Linked DNA regions of Xanthocytophaga agilis. The protein of the gene in region 1 interacts with the protein of each later gene in a pairwise test. Links are inferred from orthologs where the notes say so. Each region holds a gene or a part of one and is shown on either strand. Other genes may lie near its edges.

What was found.
Region 2: the proteins of rpe (region 1) and eno interact in binary tests that used the Escherichia coli proteins (3 or more experiments, as listed by UniProt). The link is inferred for Xanthocytophaga agilis from one-to-one orthologs.

What each region holds. Positions count from the first base shown.
Region 1 is NZ_JASJOU010000001.1:1,218,514-1,225,613, forward strand. Bases 2,657-5,491 are described here. They hold rpe (ribulose-phosphate 3-epimerase), read left to right. Parts: upstream 2,657-3,658; coding sequence 3,659-4,324; downstream 4,325-5,491. Other genes in these bases: QNI22_RS05030 (hypothetical protein), read left to right, coding at 2,657-3,135; QNI22_RS05035 (hypothetical protein), read left to right, coding at 3,196-3,597; QNI22_RS05045 (TonB-dependent receptor), read left to right, coding at 4,474-5,491. Also shown: topA (type I DNA topoisomerase), read right to left, coding at 1-726; QNI22_RS05025 (SixA phosphatase family protein), read left to right, coding at 1,121-1,627; more of QNI22_RS05030, read left to right, coding at 1,774-2,656; more of QNI22_RS05045, read left to right, coding at 5,492-6,894; QNI22_RS05050 (hypothetical protein), read right to left, coding at 6,912-7,100. UniProt on the Escherichia coli protein: Catalyzes the reversible epimerization of D-ribulose 5-phosphate to D-xylulose 5-phosphate.
Region 2 is NZ_JASJOU010000014.1:30,774-38,010, reverse strand. Bases 2,419-5,390 are described here. They hold eno (phosphopyruvate hydratase), read left to right. Parts: upstream 2,419-3,251; coding sequence 3,252-4,529; downstream 4,530-5,390. Other genes in these bases: QNI22_RS29975 (hypothetical protein), read right to left, coding at 5,030-5,236; QNI22_RS29980 (FtsB family cell division protein), read left to right, coding at 4,534-4,902; QNI22_RS29990 (sensor histidine kinase), read left to right, coding at 2,419-3,086. In the rest of the region: QNI22_RS29995 (hypothetical protein), read left to right, coding at 224-631; more of QNI22_RS29990, read left to right, coding at 969-2,418; QNI22_RS29970 (low molecular weight protein-tyrosine-phosphatase), read left to right, coding at 5,429-5,926; QNI22_RS29965 (fructosamine kinase family protein), read left to right, coding at 5,966-6,853; QNI22_RS29960 (alpha-2-macroglobulin family protein), read left to right, coding at 7,078-7,237. UniProt on the Escherichia coli protein: Catalyzes the reversible conversion of 2-phosphoglycerate (2-PG) into phosphoenolpyruvate (PEP). It is essential for the degradation of carbohydrates via glycolysis.

The DNA.
Region 1 (7,100 bases):
TTTTGCAGGTTTGGTCTCCAGATTTTTTATCTTGAAAACTCCATTCAGGCATCGATTCAAAAAATCCAGTGCATCTGCTTCCGTGTCAAAATTTTTAGGTAATTCCGCGACTAGAGTCTTCCCTTTTTCTACCTGAAATAAAGCTGAAACCTTATAAGAAGATTTTGTTTCAAATCCTTCAATCTCACGTTCCCGCTCTACAATCAACCGCACTGCTACCGATTGTACCCTTCCCGCTGACAATCCCGTTTTGATTTTCTTCCAGAGCACAGGTGATAATTCATATCCCACTAAACGATCCAGAATCCGGCGTGCCTGTTGGGCGTTTACCAGATCCAAGTCCAGACTTCTTGGTGACTGAATAGCATTTAGAATGGCATTTTTAGTAATTTCACGAAAAACGATTCGTTTGGTTTTATTTTCCTGTAAGTTCAGAGCTTCTTTCAAATGCCAGGAAATAGCCTCCCCTTCCCGGTCATCGTCAGTTGCCAGCCACACTACCTCTGCATCTGCTGCTAATTGCTGCAACTGATTAACCAGGTCCTTTTTATCATCGTTAATCTCGTAAGTAGGCCGAAAATGATTTTTCACATCAATGGCTATTCCTTTCTCAGGCAAATCACGCACATGACCAAAACTTGATCTTACAGTGAAATCTTTTCCCAGATACCCTTCAATCGTTTTGGCCTTTGCGGGCGATTCTACAATGACTAAATTTTTGGTCATACTCAATTTATTTCGTTATATATTTATATATTTTCAGGTATTGGGTAATGATGAAATTACCAGAAATTTATGGTACCTGTGTTTACTAAATAATCAGGCTAACACCAAAAGGAACCATTAGGTTTACATCAATGCAGCATTAAAACAACGTAAAATACCTGAAATCCAACAATAAATTTAAAGCTTATTTTTTTTGAATGCCAAATTTGCACAATTTCCGTTAAAACATCTATGGTAGAACATATCTATGTAACTACCAGACTTGCAATATTTTACACTATATATATATGACAAATACAGCATTTGGGGAAACATCTTTCTGCATAAAAATTTTAATGCAAGATTTTTCTCATTTGAAGGATATTGTATTACTTGGCGTTCTGTTTCAGACTTTATGAATAAACATCTTTTTATTGTACGGCATGCCCAGGCAGTTTCTGGGGCAGCTGGTCAGCGTGATTTTGACCGTGAATTATCCTCATCTGGAGTCATTGAAGCTTGTAAAATGGGAGGGCATCTAAAAAAACTGGGAGTCAGTCCAGATCTGCTTTTTGCCAGTCCCGCAATACGAGCCCTTTCAACAGCTCAATATATGGCAGAGCAGTTAGGATATGATACGGAAAAAATAATTGTTGAGAATGCGTTATATGAAGAATATGCCCTACAATCTTTCATTGAAATGATAAGTGCTATTCCAGAAGATAAAAAATCCGCTATGGTTGTAGCACACAATCCCAAACAAACTTATCTGGCAGAATATCTCACACATGATGATATAGGAAGCATACCAACAGGTGGAGTCGTTCATGTAATCTTTGAAAACCAACGATGGGTAGAAATTACAGGTGGTTCCGGAAAAATGGCATGGTTTGAATATCCTGAAAAATTAAATAGCTTATAAGCTACAAAAAAGGAAGCGATTCTTTCACACATTATCCCATTTACTAGTCAGGTAAGTAATGCATCGTATTTACCTGACTGGTATTATTGCAAATATCAGCTATTTTAGTAAACTACAACTATTCAACAAATCTACTATCTCACTTCATGGTACGACAATCTTCTTCACGATCGATTATTCACTACATAGCCTCTGCCTTCCTGGTATATGGAACATTTTCCTGTTCCAGTGATCCTACAAACTTTGTCGTTGAATCCAAAGATCTTACCCCTTTTCATACCCAATATGTAGCCAAATCAGAAGCTCCTGTGGCTTCGGATTCTATCTCTGTATACATAGATTATTCCAAAGGGATGCATGAAGGAATGATGTCCTCTATGGATTTTATCAAGGATTTACTGACGATTGTGAATAGTCCAAAAACTGTTTATTTCAAGGCAGGCACAAATGATATTCCACCCAGAATCAATATTAATGCTACCGAAAATATTCCCTGGAACATAAGCAACTATACAGAAACCCGTTCGGTACTTGATGAGCCTATCCGTCAGATCACCCAGGATAATCGCACTGCTGTATTTATTACAGACTTCGAACTGGTAAAAGGCAAACAGGAATTGCAGATTGTACAAAATGGAAAAACATTCCGCACTAGCATCGACATTTCTACCTGGGCAGTGAATGAGTTTGAAAACTGGCTGAAACAAGGCAATGCCATTGATGTGTTTGCTCAACCATTCACCAAACAAAATTCCTGGGTACCTCAAACCCAGACCCAGCACATTTATATTCTGGTATTTACACCCAAAGCACTGATCCATGAACCTTCGGCATTGGTTAACCGTCTTCAAGAGAAACAAGGTCGTTTAAAACATTTTCGGTTTTCAGCAGAAGATATTGCGCTAACAAACAAATACAAAGACAAAGCGAATGAAGGTGGAGCAACTGAAAATGCTGTACCGGATATGGTACAGGTAAATTTCCCAATCTTTGAATACTATATGTTCAAGCAAAAAGATTTGTTTAAAATTCCTGAGTACAGCGAAAAAGACACTCGTTTTCTGAAAAATCTGTTTCTGGCAAATGCCCCTGTAAATTATCCGGATCTGCAACTGGAAGCAAAAGTATATGATATTACCAGCGAGTACCAGAACTACTATGACGCAGTGAATCCGGTAGAGGGTGAAAAACCTAAAAAATACAGTTATAACGCGCCAGGTGCATCTGATGACATTTTTGTATTGGATTTTGATACAAAGAAAAAAGAGGTTGGTTTAAAACTACACGAAAACTTTACAGGTGTAGAATTTCGTACGCTTTACAAAGTGGATGTATCTATCAAAGAAGCCAAACCACAATTTGATAACAATCTGCTATCTTCACTGAAATGGACAGATGCCCGTGGATTTGAGGTTCCTTCTTTAGCCAGCAGCCTCACAGAAGCGTTGTCACGCATTAACCTGAAAGATAGGGTAGTCTATACTTATTATGTAGAGCTGGAAAAATAAAATCACAGATTTAGAAAACTATTGATTGCTATTTCTATCACTTCACTCTTACACTAAACTATGCTTCTTGCTCAAATTATTACGATTCGGAATCCTCGTCAGTTAGAAGATCTGGCAAGTGAAACATATATGTTTGCTGCCATTGCAGCTGTTATTTTTATCGGATTATCCTGGGTTGTAGCCAATCTGATCAAATGGGAAGGCGGAAAAGATCCTCAGGATGCAGGCAAACGTCGTGCTGCTTTTTTTATCATCTGGTTTGTAGCAGGTGCAGCCTTCTTTTTGTACAATATGTTTGTCGTTTCGGATAAAATTGCACCAAACCTGCAATCTAAATTTTCTCAGGTAAACTATATCAGTACAGCCATTGTTTTCGTGGTTTATATCATTCTGGGTTTTGTATTAAGCAAACTGATGAAAAATAGTAAATACGGAACCATATTTCCTTCTTCTAAAAAGTAACAATATGGCTTACCTGGCATATCAATTAGTAAATGTGCCGGTAAGCTTAATTATTTGACTTATGCATTTTATTGCTCCTTCTTTGCTGGCAGCAGACTTTACCAATCTGCAACGTGATGTAACCATGGTAAACCAGAGTGAAGCAGACTGGCTCCATTTTGATGTAATGGATGGTGTATTTGTACCCAATATCTCGTTTGGTTTTCCTATTCTGGAAGCAATTCGCCCTTATATTCAAAAACCTATTGATGTTCATTTAATGATCACTCAACCTGAACGGTATATTGAGTCTTTTGCCCAGGCCGGAGCTGATCACATCACCGTTCATTATGAAGCATCCACCCATTTGCATCGTACACTGCAGCAAATCCAGGCTGCTGGTTGTCAGGCAGGTATTGCCTTAAATCCGCATACTCCTGTACATCTGCTCGAGGAAATTATCACAGAGGCTGATATCATTCTGATTATGTCTGTAAATCCAGGCTTTGGAGGGCAAAAATTTATTCAGCGTACCTATGAAAAGGTAGCACATTTGAAAGACCTTATTCTGCGTCGTAATGCCAAAGCAGTAATTGAAATTGATGGAGGAGTTAACCTTGAGAATGCACCTTATTTATTATCTGCAGGAGCGGATGTATTGGTAGCAGGCAATTTCGTATTTAGTTCTTCTGATCCAATTGCAACTATTCACAAATTAAAACATGCTTCCTTACCGAAAATAGTATAATATTTTCAAGTAAAATCTCACATGTTGTAATTTCCCTGTATTATTGTTTGTAAGTCCGATAGATTTTTTGTCAGTTTGAAACACTGATCTATTGGCTTTTACTGTAATTCCAACACTTGGTCTTGTCCTGCATCATTTTGTCTTTGCGAATGCGTCTGTTCTTTTTTCTTATCTGTTTTTTATCTGGTCTGCTACTGGTACAGAACGCAACCGCTCAACACACACAAATCAAAGGATGGATTAAAGATACACTTGATAAACCAATACCAGGCGCTACCATTCGTTTGGAAAATCTGCATCTAGGCTCTTCTTCTGACGAAAACGGATACTTTCAGTTATCAGATATACCTGCCAACAAGGATCTAGTATTACAAATTCGGTCTATTAATCATCAGGAAAAACGACTTACACTTCAATTACGCTCAGGTGAAATAAGAGAGATAACTATTGTGCTTGAAGCTGCAGTTCAGAAGCTCAATGAAGTAAAGGTTACTACCCGAAATGACCAACGAATGCAGGTTAGTATAGTACAAATCAAACCTCAGGATGTCAAAACATTACCTTCGACTTTCGGAGACTTTAATAAGATTCTGGCAACCCTGCCAGGAGTAGTTAGTAACAACGAACTTTCTTCTACCTATTCAGTGCGTGGTGGAAACTATGATGAAAACCTGATATATGTAAATAATATTGAAGTATACCGCCCCTTTCTTGCCAGGTCAGGCCAGCAGGAAGGCTTAAGCTTTGTCAATCCCGACTTGGTGAAAAGCGTTGAGTTCTCCTCAGGTGGCTGGCAAGCCAAATATGGAGATAAGCTTTCCTCTGTGATGAATGTAGCTTACAATGAACCTACACAAACCAAAGGATCTGTTACACTGGGATTGTTGGGAGGCTCACTACATACAGAAGGTACTGCCTTAAAAGAAAAACTAAGCTATACAGTAGGGGTACGACGCAAACAGTCGCAGTACCTGCTGAACACACTTGAAGTGAAAGGTGAATACTTACCTGCATTTACAGATATACAAGGTTATTTCAGGTATGTCCTAGGAAATAAAAAGACAGATTCTCTTGCTCCCAAATCTGAGATAGGTCTATTACTTTCCTATGGTCGTAATCGCTATCTCACCCGACCTGTAAGCCAAGAAACAACCTTTGGTACATTTTCACAACAACTCAGACTGTATGTAGCCTATGCAGGCCAGGAGTTGCTCAACTATGATCTGGGACAAGGTGGTCTTAAATTTACCCATCGTCCCAGTGATAAGCTAACACTGAATTTTATTGGATCTGCAATGAATACCAGTGAGCGTGAGTTCTATGATACAGAAAGTGCTTATCGGCTGTGTGAAATAGATCTGGATCCTAGTTCTCCAACCTACAAACAATGCATAGGAACTGTTGGAGTAGGCAGTGAATACAAATATGCCCGAAACCAACTCAATGGCAGAATACTATCACTGGAACATCGGGCAACTTATGAAATGAACCCTCGAAATCGCATTGAATGGGGTATACGTTATAACCGGGAATCGTTCACAGATGAACTCAATCAGTATTCCTTTGCTGACTCAGCGGATTATGCTATGTTCCGGGATACTCTTTTTACTCATCTTGCACTATCTTCCAATAGATGGAATGGCTATCTGCAACACTCGTATTCCAAAGACAATCAACACACACTGACCTATGGAGCCCGTATTGGCTACTGGTCTGTAAATAAGCAGTGGCTGGTAAGTCCGTCGATTCAATATGCATTTACACCCAACTGGGTAAGAGAAACAACATTACGATTTGCAGCCGGCATTTACAGGCAACCTCCCTTATACCGGGAGTTACGTGACCAACTGGGACATCTCAATCTGAATCTGAAGGCACAAAGTTCACTCCATCTTATTGCAGGTATGCGACAGACCGTTCAGATGTGGGGACGTGAATTTGTTTTCAACTCTGAACTGTATTATAAAAATCTCTGGGATGCGGTTGCTTATGATGTAGACAATGTCAGATTACGGTATTATGCCAATAATGATACCCGCGCATATGCTGTAGGGGCAGATTTTCGGTTTAGTGGCGAATTCATCAAAGGAGCAGAATCCTGGTTCAGTCTGGGTATTATGCAAACCAAAGAAGATCTGGGTTTTGATCAAACTGGTTATGTGCGTCGTCCAACAGATCAGCGTGTTACGTTGGCTGTATTCTTCCAGGATCATTTGCCAGGCAATCCTTCATGGAGAGTATATCTCAATACCATTGTAGGTACTGGATTACCATTTGGCCCACCTAAAAATCTGAACTATCGTTCAGCTCTTCATGCCCCACCCTATCGCCGACTGGATATTGGATTTTCAAAGATTATTGCTTTTGGCTCAACAAGCAAAGGAATTGGCAAATTTGGAGATTCTATCTGGATAGGAGCAGAATTGCTTAATGCCTTAGGAGCAAGAAATGTCATGTCATACAACTGGGTTACAGATGTCAATGAACGTCAGTATGCAGTACCGAACGCACTTTCAGCCCGTTTCCTTAATTTTCGGGTGATTGTGAGAGTAAAAGATCCTAAAAAATAGAATACTGCTCTTATTTATCAGACAGCCTTGGGATATTTTTGTAACCAATATGATGAGATTAAATACAGACAATAAGCACTTATCAGAATCGACAAAACATGTATTAGCCGTTCTGTAATAGTTTCTGCGCTGTTCGTAAAATTCAAATCCAAGAACTTCCGATGTTCAGAGCTACACCCTTTCTGAATTCCATAGATTAAATCTAC
Region 2 (7,237 bases), on another replicon or contig:
ATCTGATGTTTTCACTAAACTGTTGCATTTTTATGCAATGAATATTCCTGTATAGTATGTATGAATTCACTTCATTCATATAAGATAATGCGCACTTTACTAGTAAGTTATAGTGAAAAAATATAGTTGAATCCGAACTTTATTTCGGATAAATTTAAGACCCCGTTATTTAGTAAATCTAATCATACTCAACATCACACAAACAAAACAATGGTTTAATCCTATGACTAAGCAACTGAGTAGACAGTTAATTACATTGGAGCAGTGGCAGGATATTTTTCCTACACAATGGCGCAGAATCCAACATCGTAAATTGGATCATATGTGTCAAACGGTTGAAAATTTCTACAAGCAGACTCTCGATATAAGACTGCTGTTTGATAAAGATGGTCAATCCACCTTTTTCCGAAACGTATACTATCAGGACGCATCTATCAAGGTAGGAGATATTACTCTACGTTTGGAAGCAAGATCAGGCGGCTATCAATTAGGAAAGGATCCTGTTAGAAAGCTATCTGATTTTATTCAGGCTCTTACTGCTCAAACTGGAAATACACTTCAGTGGCAGGATGAAGTATGGGATGTGCTGGAAAAACGTAAAAGTCGTATTGAACAGGCATCATCCAAATAAAATTATTCTCTATCAAAAATCGGATCAAGGTTGCTTATACAATCTGTTGTTTGACATTTTAATTTGTAAATGATTCATTATACAATAACAATGTAAAGGATCTGCTTTAAAAAGGATTAAAAGTATAGAAAATAAGCCTTGCCTGGCATTCACCGGACAAGGCTTATTTTCTATACTTTTTTTTCTTTACTTTACAGAAGTATCTGAGAAACAAATATACAATCAGTATCTGTTTTATTATTTTTCCATCCGGTTTCTTCAATCAGACGCGGAGAGTGACAAAGACATACTTTATCAGGCAAATCCATTCCATATTGTTTACCTTATCATTTATATAATGGAGGCAGCTCTGCATTTCTCCAAAAGAATAACACTATTTGTTAGAATACTGGCAAGTATTACCATTGTACTTGCTATTCTTGGTCTCATAGGCTGGCTATTTAACTACTTACCTCTACGTACTTTCTTAATCAGCAATGCTGTAATGAAAGTCAATACAGCAATTTTACTGATTTTAGCAGCAGGTAACCTTATTCAGATGGCAGGTAAGAGACCTTATTTCTGGCTAGTGCTTCTTTTGTCCGGAATTATTGTACTGATTAGCATTGCCATTATGCTTGAACACTGGCACATTCTTGCATTGAATCTGGATGAGTTGCTGGGAACTGATTCCAAAATAGGTTCCTCCTCTCCAGGCAGAATATCCATTGCAGGCGCAATCTGTTTTTTCTGTATTGGAATAGCCTTTCCCTGTTTTATTTACAAAAGGTATAGGGCAGGCCATATACTTTCCATTATTGTATTTTTGACTGGCTACCTGATCTTTCTGGGACATCTGTTTCAGATCAATGACTATTACGATTTCAAAAGCTATTCGGCTATGTCTGTGCATAGCAGTTTTGCATTTCTGTGTCTAGCCCAAGGGCTCCTCCTTTTATATCCTCAACATGGCATTGTATCTATCGTTACAGGTCCTTATCTGGGTAATCTGATGGCCCGTTATGTATTTGGTATTGCGATGCTAGGAGTTCCACCCATTATTGTACTCTATCTGTACGGACTCAATCAGAACATATATACTCCTGCCATGGGAGCGTTGTTTATCCTGATATTCTTTTTTACTACTATTTTCCTAATCTATCATTTTATTTTTTCCAAGGTAAACCGCTTGGATCAGGAACTTCACAAAAGATATGAACAATTATTGTTAGGAGAAGAACTGAGTCAAGTTGGAAGTTATGAGACTGAGTATAAAAATTTTACTTTTCGAGGCACTCCACAACTTTACCGCATCTTTGGCTGGCCAACTGTACTAGCCTATACAGACAGCTCTCTGGATCTTTTGTATAAGATTATTCATCCGGATGATGTAGAGCGTGTCAGGATAGTTGTGGACAAGGCCCTTAAAGAGATTGCCCCCTATAGCATAAATTACAGAGTAATCCTTCCGGATGGGCAACTAAAATATATTTATATCAAGGCTCGTGTATATAAAAATCAGGATGGTATTTTATGTGCAAAAGGCACTGCGATGGATGTAACAGTGACCAAACAACAGGAGGCTCAATTACAGGAACTTAACCGTGAGCTAACCTTGCGAAATGAAGCAATACAATCTACCAATGAAGAATTACAGGTGATGAGTGAGGAACTAAGTTTAAGTAATGGAGCCTTACGGGTAAGCAATGAAGAACTAACAGCGTTAAAAGCAGATCTTGAGTTTAAAGTTTCTGAACGAACAGCACATCTGGAAAGAACACTTTCCGAACTGAAACAGAGAAATGAGGAACTGGATCAGTATGTATATAAAGTATCACACGACATCCGCTCTCCGGTAGCCTCTATTGCAGGTCTCCTTAGTTTGATAGAGGCAGAATCTGATCTGGAGAAGAAACACCAGTATATTCAGCTCATAGGTAATCGGGTAGATAGGCTTGAAGAATTTATCAACTCAATCCTGAACCATTCTCGTAGTTTGTTTAATGCACTGGAGTATAAACCCGTTTCCCTAAACAAAATAATTCAGCAATGTCTACACGAACTGGAATATTATCCTGGCTTTGACCAAGTTCAGGTTGTCATTGATATGCCAGCATCAGACATCATTCAAAGTGATGAACTTCAGTTATTAATTATCTTTAAAAACTTATTATCTAATGCCATCAAATACCACAATCCCCGTACTGAAAGCAAAGTATGGATATGTGTGAGTTATACAGATGAGTATACAAACATTCAGATACAGGACAATGGAATAGGCATTGCGCCGGAATATCTGGGAAAAATATTTCAAATGTTTTTTCGTGCTACCCAACGAGCAGATGGGTCAGGGTTGGGCCTTTATATCGTGCGACAGGCAGTGGACAGACTTCATGGAAAAATTACAGTACAGAGTGAAGAAGGCAATGGCACAAAGTTTACTATTGTCCTGCCAGTTGCTCATGCAAACTCCTGAGAGGAGATAGCGGTACCAGAATCTACCTCTAAATCGAGGAAATTACCTACTAATTATATTTTTTCTTTGAAAATCCTGTAGTAAGTTCTAATTTTCGCCCGCCAAAATAGTATCTCGTTAAGCAGAGAGAGTTCAATATTTTGTATCACCAATTTAACCTTGATCATGACTTTTATTGAAGAAATCAGAGCCAGACAAATTCTGGATTCCCGTGGCAATCCTACTGTAGAAGTGGATGTAATCACTGCAAATGGAAAATTAGGCCGTGCGGCTGTACCATCAGGAGCATCTACGGGAACCCACGAGGCCGTAGAATTGCGCGATGATGATAAAAAAGTATATGTGGGCAAAGGTGTATTGAAAGCCGTTGCCAATGTAAATGAAATTATTGCAGAAGAACTGACTGGTTATTCTGTATTTGAACAAAATATGCTGGACCAACTGATGTTGGAACTGGATGGCACTCCTAACAAAGGTAAATTGGGAGCTAATGCCATTCTGGGCGTTTCTCTGGCTATTGCCAAAGCAGCAGCACAGGAAGCAGGCTTACCACTGTTCCGTTATCTGGGTGGTGTAAATGCCAATACTCTTCCTTTACCAATGATGAACATCCTGAATGGAGGTAGCCATGCGGATAACTCCATCGACTTTCAGGAATTTATGATTATGCCTGTAAAAGCCGAGACCTTCTCTGAGTCTTTACGTATGGGTGTAGAAGTATTCCATAACCTGAAGAAAGTATTGAAGGATAAAGGAATGAGTACTAACGTAGGAGATGAAGGTGGTTTTGCTCCTAATATCCCTTCTAACGTAGGTGCTATTGAAGTAGTATTACAGGCTATTGAGAAGGCCGGTTACAGACCAGGTGAAGATATCTTCATCGCACTGGACGCAGCCAGCTCTGAGTTCTATGATGCAGACAGCAAAACATATCACTTCAAAAAATCTACAGGAGAAAAACTGACGTCTTCTCAGATGGCTAACTACTGGAAAGAGTGGGTTGATAAATATCCTATCCTTTCCATTGAAGATGGTATGGCAGAAGATGACTGGGCAGGCTGGAAAGAACTGACAGACTTGACTGGTAAAAAAATCCAGTTAGTGGGTGACGATTTATTTGTAACAAACGTAACTCGTCTGCAAGATGGTATCAATCAGGGCGTTGCTAACTCTATTCTGGTTAAAGTAAATCAGATTGGTTCATTGACTGAGACTATCAATGCGGTAAATCTGGCAAAACGCAATAAATATAAGAGTGTAATGTCACACCGTTCCGGAGAAACAGAAGACAGCACTATCGCAGATCTTGCAGTTGCTCTGAATACTGGTCAAATCAAAACGGGTTCAGCATCTCGTTCTGATCGGATGGCAAAATACAATCAATTGTTACGTATCGAAGAAGAACTGGGCAATACAGCTTATTTCCCAGGCATCAACTTTTAATTTATTGTTACTGGCTACAGGTATTCTACCTTGTAGCCAGTATTTCTCAGAGCTTCGTGTTGTAGATTATTGTTCTATGCCTGTTAAACTCCCCCCCTTTACCCGCAACTTTTATTTTGCTACCTCTGCGGTCTTCCTTGTATGGATGCTGTTATTTGATACCAATGACATGATTTCTCAGTTCAAACTCTGGAGACAGACAGTTGAACTGGAAGAACAAAAAAAACACTATGTAAAAGAAGTATTAAAAGTAAAGAAAGAACGTGAAGAGTTGATGGGAAGTCCCCGATTGCTTGAAAAGTTTGCACGGGAACGCTATCTAATGAAAAAGAATACAGAAGATGTCTTTGTTATTGTAGAAGAAAAGGAATAATCTTACCTAACAAGCACTATAAGCCCTCTTACTTTTATCTATAAGTAAGCTAGACAAGACAATCCTATTACCCCACTCTTTTGAAGAGGCATATATAGTCCAATCAATACCCTAAATTTAGTTTTACTTATCGAGCAACTGTGTTATCCGCATTCTCCAAACTTACATTTTTAAGCCATTCAGGAGGAGGAGTATTACGGTTTGTGCGCTTTTGCAGAGATTGTCTCTTATCAGATTTAACGGACTGATCCTTGTATGACCTTCCGATCAGTAATAACGTAAAAAGTAAAAAAATACCAGATAAGAAGAACAGATTTGTATTTTTTCTTTCCATAATGGTTTCTAAAATCATACATTTGCTTGAAATGTGGCGCAAGGTAAATAGAAATACTGAAAAAAAGATTGCAAATCAACAAAAAACTGTCTCTGATAATATATTTAAGTAATAAATAATTATTAGCAAGTTTGTAGTGAAACAGGTGGAAAACCAGCTATATCCCTTGTCTCATCCAGCGATGTTTTATTCATGGTAAAAATATTATTTGTTTGTCTAGGAAATATATGCCGTTCTCCTCTTGCAGAAGGCATCTTTAACCATCTTGCTTTGAAAAAAGGCTTGCAGAACGTTCTTATTAGTCGTTCAGCGGGTACTGCTGATTATCATATTGGCGAACCTGCCGATCGTCGCACCATTAAGGTAGCACGTAAGCATGGTATTGAGATCCACCACGCGGGAAGTCAGCTCAGTGAGAATGACTTTCAGGAATATGATTATATTGTGGCAATGGATCATTCAAATTATCTAAATATTACACGGCATCCAGGCTATATTTCCAGTCGGGCAGTAGTAGTGATGATGCGAAATTTTGATACAGCAGCCTCAGATCTCAATGTCCCTGACCCATACTTTGGTAGTATGGATGGTTTTGAGCGGGTATATCATATGTTGATGAAGGCCAATGAAGGCTTTATTGAGTTTCTGGTTGAGAAACATCATCTCAATAAAACTTCAGGAGAACAATAGCTTTCTTACTATCCTCTTCAGCTAAACATATTCTGGCTTATGGATTTTCGTGGTTTACATGAAGAGTATATTCAATTTTTGGAGACAATCTTTTTTACAACCCTTGGTAAGGAAGTGTCCATATTGGAGTATCAGTTTCTATCTGGTGGATGTATCAATCAAACTATACAGGCAACTACCAGTGCCGGGACTTTTTTTGTTAAGTGGAATGAAAGCATGGAGGAGGATTTTTTTGCTTGTGAAGCAAAAGGATTAACTCTATTAAAAGAAGCCGGAGAAATATCTGTTCCAGAAGTGATAGGATATGGTCAAAACGGACAAAAAACCTATCTGATACTGGAGTTTCTGCCCTTCACGTACGCCAAAAGTAACTATTGGGCAGATCTTGGAACTTCTCTGGCCCGTTTGCACACACATTCTCAACCAGAATTCGGACTTTCCTACCCCAACTATATTGGGTCACTCCCACAAACGAATACTGCCTATACCAATGGAGTTGACTTTTTTATAGAGTGTCGTTTAAAGCCACAAGTGGGCCTGGCAGTTTATAATCAACTTATGCCTCAGACACTCTATACTAAATTTCAACATCTTTACACCCGATTGCCAGATATCTTTCCAAACGAAAAACCGGCACTTCTTCATGGAGATCTCTGGCATGGCAATGTGCTGATTGGTAAAGATGGTTATGCCACCCTTATAGATCCTGCAGTGTACTATGGTAACAGAGAAGCCGAAATCGCTTTTACGTATCTATTTGGAGGTTTTGAGCCTGATTTTTACGATGCTTATGTTGAAGCTACTCCATTAGAACCAGGCTTTACAGAACGTAAAGCTATTTATAACCTGTACCCGCTTCTGGTACATTTGAATTTGTTTGGCTCTGGCTATCTTTCTGGAATAGAACAAACCTTACAACCCTTCTGAAAATCTTTTTCCGATAAAATAGTTGTATTCCGACAGCTAAAATTACCATAAAACATACAAGCTGAAGGTATTAGTTTCTATTAATACCCACACGAATTTCATTTCAGGTGTGGATTGCAATATTCTGAGAACCAGCAAAAAATAATCGACGGTTTCTTCTTGCAAAACCTCTGTTTTTTTCTGTAACTTTTCCCGCTTTTTATTCTACACTCATTTTAACCACTATGAAACAAAACATTGGTGCCCTCTGGATGTTGGGCGTCATTTTTCTGCTTATTTCCTGCAGGGGCAATAAAGTAGAGATTAACGGACGCAACTTTCAGGATGAGATTGCCCAGCAACAAAATCTCATATTTACTTTCTCTCATGATCTGGTAGGTGACA